DNA from 2 places in the Rossellomorea sp. DA94 genome. Region 1 is predicted to be linked to the other one. Evidence: riboswitches for the same ligand, from Rfam matches in the RefSeq annotation. Region 1 holds a riboswitch; the other holds the start of a gene.
The links. A riboswitch is a leader RNA that binds a small molecule or an ion and turns the genes downstream of it on or off. The one in region 1 is predicted to bind S-adenosylmethionine.

Region 1 (3,213 bases):
TGGCTGAATCGTCGGAAATTAAAAGGGATTTCAATGAAAGAAGCGATTAACCGGAGTACGGAATAGAAACTGTGGTTTGACGTTAAGCGGATAAAAGGGTCCGTGGCATTAAGATTGCCACGGACCCTTTTATCGATCATACGATTCCCTGACAAACCGGACAATGGTAAAGCCTTCTTGAAGAGGCCACCGTCTTCTCGATTTCGCTTCCACAGATGAAGCAAGATTCCCCTTCACGGTTAAAGACCCAGTGACGATAGCGGGATCGCTTCACACCTTTGGCTTTCAGTTTCTGTGCAAGGACGGGATCGTTAGTGATCCCCCCCGTTTCATACGATTGCTTTACTAAATCCATGATGGCATGGGCAGCTTTGTTTAATTGATCTTCCGTACAGTCTACAGGCCTTAGGGAAGGGTGTATGCCGGCAACAAACATAACTTCAGATCGCAAATAATTACCGATTCCGGCGACAAAGCCTTGATCAAGCAATAAAATCGACCATTTTCGGTTTCGGAATCTTTTATCTTTCATCCGCCCGACCAGCTCATCTACGGATAGTTCTTCACTTAAAAGGTCTGGACCGACTTTTGAGATGAATGGGTGAGATGGCACCTCTTCGTCCCTGAGAACCTCGATATCCGATGCACTATAGAGAAGGGCGGATTTTTTCTCGTTATGTAGGGCTAATCGGAGCTGACGATTTGTTTTAGGATAATTGTAGGTGTTTCTGATATACCATTTTCCGTAAAGTTGATTGTGGGAGTAGATGGTGTATCCATTATCAAAGCGGATGAGCATGGCTTTTCCTTTCGTATCGACTCTTCTTACGATAGACCCCTTCAGCAGATCTTCGTAGTCTTCTAAATGAGGGAAAGCAAAATAAACATCTTCCACTGTTTTATTTATAAGAGCACGCTCAACGTTATCGGCAGTTCTTCTGATTTCTGGACCTTCTGGCATGGCGGTTTCTCCTTTTTTACTTAGTTGTTCCCTTTTTATTCCTCAATGTAACCATTGGATGGGCTGGGCTATTCATCCGTTTCAGGGTATTGACATTATTCCGATATATTGATAAAGTTTTAAAAAATCAAAATATTTTCTTATCCAGAGAGGTGGAGGGACTGGCCCTTTGAAGCCTCAGCAACAGGTCTGCGAAGATACTGTGCTAATTCCAGCGGGTGATTCAAACCCTGATAGATAGGCGCAATCTTTTATTTGTCGGTGACGCACTCGTTCAGGGTGCGTTTTTTGTTTGTTCACTCATTCCTCAATTAACTTAGAAGAAAGGGTGTTTGTATGGAAAACGCAGGACAGAGTTTCAAAAGAAAGATGAAGACACGGCATTTAGTGATGCTGAGTCTTGGAGGGGTGATCGGAACCGGGCTTTTCTTGAGTTCGGGTTATACCATTCATCAGGCTGGTCCATTTGGGACCATCCTTGCATATTTAATCGGTGCGCTGGTGGTGTATCTCGTGATGCTGTGTTTAGGCGAGCTATCTGTCCATATGCCGGAGACCGGATCCTTTCATAGTTATGCTGCAAAATTCATTGGTCCGGGGACCGGTTATACAGTGGGCTGGTTATATTGGCTGACATGGACGGTGGCATTGGGGTCGGAGTTCACGGCGGCCGGCTTGATGATGCAGCGCTGGTTCCCTTCAATTAGTGTATGGATTTGGAGCTCGGTCTTCGCTGCGTTGATTTTTTTCCTTAATGCATTGTCGGTGCGTTTTTTTGCTGAATCTGAATTTTGGTTTTCTTTAGTGAAAGTAATTGCGATTGTGGGGTTTATTGTGATTGGGGCAGGGGCGATCTTCGGGTTCATCCCCCTTGGTCATTCAGAGCCCGTTCCATTTTTCTCGAATATCACCGATTCAGGGTTATTTCCGAACGGGGCATTTGCCATCTTGATGACCATGCTTGCCGTAAATTTTGCTTTTTCTGGAACAGAACTGATCGGGGTAGCGGCTGGAGAAACAGAGAATCCATCCAAATCGATTCCAAAAGCCATCCGCACTACGCTTGTAAGGTTGATCCTCTTTTATGTAGGGACGATTGTCGTACTAGCTGCATTATTACCGAGCCAGTCAGCCGGTGTATTGGAAAGCCCTTTTGTCGCAGTGCTTGGACGGATTGGAATTCCTTTTGCCGCAGATATCATGAATTTTGTCATTATCACGGCTATCTTATCAGCGGCAAACTCAGGTCTGTATGCTTCCTCCAGAATGCTATGGTCTCTGGCTGATAAGCAAACGATCTCCCCGATTTTTGCCAAATTGACTGATAGGGGGATCCCTCTTAATGCGATTGTATGTAGCATGCTTGGAGGGGGACTTGCCTTGCTTTCAAGCATCATTGCACCGGGGACGGTCTACATCGTATTGGTTTCGGTCTCAGGTCTTGCGGTCGTGATTGTGTGGATGAGCATCAGTGCTGCCCAATTTCTATTTCGTAGACAGTACATAAGGGAAGGAAACGATGTAAAAGACCTGGCCTATCGGACACCGCTCTATCCACTGGTTCCCGTTGCATCATTTATGCTTTGTCTCGCTTCCTGCATCGGTATTGCCTTTGATCCCACTCAGAGGATTGCCCTTTATTGCGGGATCCCGTTTATCGCCCTTTGCTATGGAAGCTATTATCTAACACAATACGTGAAGAAAAGAGGTACAGGTCATGTCGAATCAACTGAAGTTGAATCCCATTGAGGAGATTTTACAAACACATTCCCTGATGATTTTGGATGGAGCATTAGCCACAGAGCTGGAATCCCATGGTTTTGATTTAAATGATCCCCTTTGGTCAGCCCGTGTACTCCTTGAAAAACCGGAAGCAATTGAGAAGGTTCATGCTGATTATTTCCGTGCGGGAGCCGATTGTGTGATTACAGCGAGCTATCAGGCAACGGTGGAAGGTTTTCTGAAGCGTGGAATAGAGAAACCTGAAGCGCTGGAATTGATCAAGAAGACAGTTTATCTTGCCAGACAGGCTCGAGATGACTTTTGGAAGGAAAAGAAGGTGAATTGGGATCGTCCGAAACCAATCGTCGCCGGTTCTGTAGGACCTTATGGGGCATACCTTGCTGACGGCTCTGAATACGTAGGGGATTATGGAGTAAGTGATCAACTTTTAGCGGATTTCCATTATCCGAGAATCAGGGCATTAGTGGAGGCGGGTGCTGATGTGCTGGCATTCGAAACCATCCCGTCCT
Region 2 (3,213 bases), 2.0 Mb from region 1:
GGGTAAACCCTCTCTAAGTGCCGGTTCGTCTACCTGGATCATCCATATTCCCTCATCTTCGAGTGACTCAATCTCTTTCCGAAGAGAGAGCGCTATTTGATTAGCTACTATATAGCGGGGAATGTCATTCCGAACAAAGGACCAGTTTAGAATGGTAATAGGGCCCGTTACCATTCCCTTTACCGGTTTATCAGTTAGAGATTGGGCATACACGGTTTCTTTAACTGTCATCGGCTCTTTGAAATTCACATCCCCATAAATGATTGGAGGCTTCACACATCTGGACCCGTAGGATTGGACCCATCCGAATGTAGTGAAGTGAAATCCCTCTAGTTTCTCACCGAAAAATTCCACCATATCGGTCCGTTCAAATTCTCCATGTACAAATACGTCCAGGCCGATTTCTTCCTGAATGTCGATCCACCGCTTTATTTCTGCACGAATGAACCGTTGATACTCACCCTCATCAAGCTCTCCATTACGCCACTTCTTCCTTTGTCTTCTTACCTCCCTTGTCTGAGGGAAGCTGCCAATTGTGGTAGTGGGAAGAAGAGGGAGCTTTGACTGTGCTACCATGCGAATCGAAAATGGAGATTTTCGTCCGACATCTAATGGATTCAATCCTTTTAACTTATCTTGAACAGATGGTTTGTTTCTATTTGGCGATGTATGTAAGTCACTTATGGACTTCAAACATTCATCCACATCACTCTGCACTCTCCATATTCCTTCCCCGAGGGCTCTTGTTAGGAGGACGACTTCCTGCAATTTCTCATCAGCAAATGAAATACCATTACGAAGCGTTTTATCCAAAGTTTCTTCATTCCGCACGGTCACCGGTACATGGAGCAAACTGGATGATGGCTGAATGATTAAGCGGTCCTTTGGTACATAATCAGTCAATTCAGATAAAAATGAATGGGCTTCAACAAGATTCGTCCTCCAGATATTCCTGCCGTCCACAACTCCTGCTGCCAGAATTTTATCTTTAGGGAAACCGTTTTGCTTTAGTGCAGCCATATTCTCTCCCCGGTCATATATAAAATCCATACCTATCCCGTCTACAGGAATGGCTGTCACCTCTTTATAGTGTTCTAAATGATCAAAATAGGTTTGAAGAATAATCTTTACATCAGGAGCGGCTTTCTTTAATCTTCCGTAAATTTCGGTAAATCGATCAATCTCTTGTTTTGTGATGGAAGCACACAGGATCGGCTCGTCGATCTGCACCCATTCTACTCCCTCTTCCTGCAATTCTCGCAAGATCCCGGCATATAAAGGCACAAAGTCGTTTACGATTGATTGATAGTCTACTTCATAATATCCTTTAGATAATTTCACGAAGGTGAATGGACCCACTATTACCGGCTTCCCCTTAATACCAAGCTTTTCTTTCGCTTCCTTGTAATAGAATAGCGGACGATTTTCCACCAGTTGAGGTACGGATTCCCCAAGTTCCGGGACAATATAATGATAATTGGTGTTAAACCATTTCGTCATTTCTGATGCTGCTGCCCCCTTTGCCCCCCTTGCCATTTCAAAATACGTATCCAGACTGACTTTCCCGCCTTTATAGTGAAATCTGTCGGGAACGATTCCGAACATGGCCGCAGTATCAAGTACATGATCATATAAGCTGAAATCCCCGAGTGGAATCAAATCCACCCCTTGATCCAGCTGCTTCTTCACATGATCCAGGCGAATGTTCTCTATTTGTTCCAGGAAGGAATCTTCGTCAACCTTACCTGCCCAATATTCTTCCAATGTCTTTTTCCACTCACGATTTTCTCCAATCCTCGGATACCCTAAACTCGAACTCATGACCTTACTCATCATTCACACTCCCCATCTTTATCATCTTTAGTACGTAGTCCCAACAAAAAAATCTCCCTTTCAAATGAAAGAGAGATTCATACGCATATCTAACTAGAGTCGAGACAAACTGATATCCTCAACACGTATTCCTCACCCCTCTCTATATCCACGTAGAGCATAAGCGCATACAACAGGCAGGTCTCCTGACTTAGGTTCACAGCTTCTTATCCCTTCCCATTTCAACAGAAATAGTGGTTGAATGATAAGTCGCTCCCCGTTACAGTGGCGGGACCGCGCCGGATTTTCACCGGTCTTCCCTTTTAGCTGAGAGTGTCTCAGCACCTATTGCATTGGTCTATTTAATTTTTCTTTCAAAAAAACGTAAAACCCTCTCTAACTACTGTAGAGAGGGTTTCATGTTAATAGAATCCTCTCTTATTTTCCAAAGCCGTTTGCTTTGCAGGAATTAGCACCTTTTCAACAATTCCGTTGAATGGTTGCCGGGTTTCACAGGGCCAGTCCCTCCACCTCTCTCAATAAGAGTTTCACATATTCATTTACTATTCTGAAATTTGTAATAATCGTAGCACGGTACATAAGAGCTGTCAAAAGAAATTCAATCAATAACTTACACTTTTCTAATAATAGGTACTTTCTACATAATGACATTTGATACAAGACCTTGTTACATCAGTCTCATAGAAGACATGCCTGCAGTTTTCCTGAATGCTCTTCACTTCTTTTTCGAGTTGGGTGATTTTCTGATTGAGCTTTATGATCTCATACTTCAATTTGAGGACATGACAGGTAGGTTTATCGATAGATGTTTGATCCATTTTCCACAAACTCCTTCGATTTTTCTTTCAATCCTTTTTCTATTTCCTTATGAACATCATCAATGCTATTCTGCTCCATTCCCCTTATATCATGTGATATTCTCATTGAACAAAATTTCGGTCCACACATTGAACAAAAATGGGCCGTTTTTGCCCCTTCTGCAGGAAGTGTTTCATCATGATACTCCCTTGCACGTTCCGGGTCCAGGGATAAATTAAATTGGTCATTCCATCTAAATTCAAATCGAGCCTTAGAAACGGCATTATCCCTTACTTGTGCCCCTGGATGCCCTTTCGCCAAATCCGCTGCGTGTGCGGCGATTTTATAAGCAATGACACCCTCTCGCACATCATCTTTATTCGGTAATCCCAGATGCTCTTTCGGTGTTACATAGCACAGCATAGCTGTTCCAAACCAACCGATCATGGCAGCCCCTATGGCGGAAGTAATGTGATCATACCCCGGTGCAATATCTGTCGTTAATGGCCCCAGGGTATAAAAAGGAGCTTCATGACAGATTTCCATTTGCTTATCCACATTCTCTTTAATCATATGCATAGG

Region 2: linked by a shared signal. The riboswitch ahead of metE (5-methyltetrahydropteroyltriglutamate--homocysteine S-methyltransferase) and the one ahead of mmuP (S-methylmethionine permease) in region 1 are both predicted to bind S-adenosylmethionine.

Annotation. Positions count from the first base shown of each region.
Region 1 is NZ_CP122397.1:1,131,438-1,134,650, forward strand. It holds gene P8596_RS06010 (ABC transporter permease) at 1-66, shown strand, start outside; gene nei (endonuclease VIII) at 137-961, opposite strand; SAM riboswitch class I at 1,099-1,205, shown strand; gene mmuP (S-methylmethionine permease) at 1,298-2,710, shown strand; gene mmuM (homocysteine S-methyltransferase) at 2,679-3,213, shown strand, end outside.
Region 2 is NZ_CP122397.1:3,714,099-3,717,311, forward strand. It holds gene metE (5-methyltetrahydropteroyltriglutamate--homocysteine S-methyltransferase) at 1-1,833, opposite strand, end outside; cobalamin riboswitch at 1,992-2,176, opposite strand; SAM riboswitch class I at 2,248-2,358, opposite strand; gene P8596_RS19315 (hypothetical protein) at 2,454-2,651, opposite strand; gene thiC (phosphomethylpyrimidine synthase ThiC) at 2,629-3,213, opposite strand, start outside.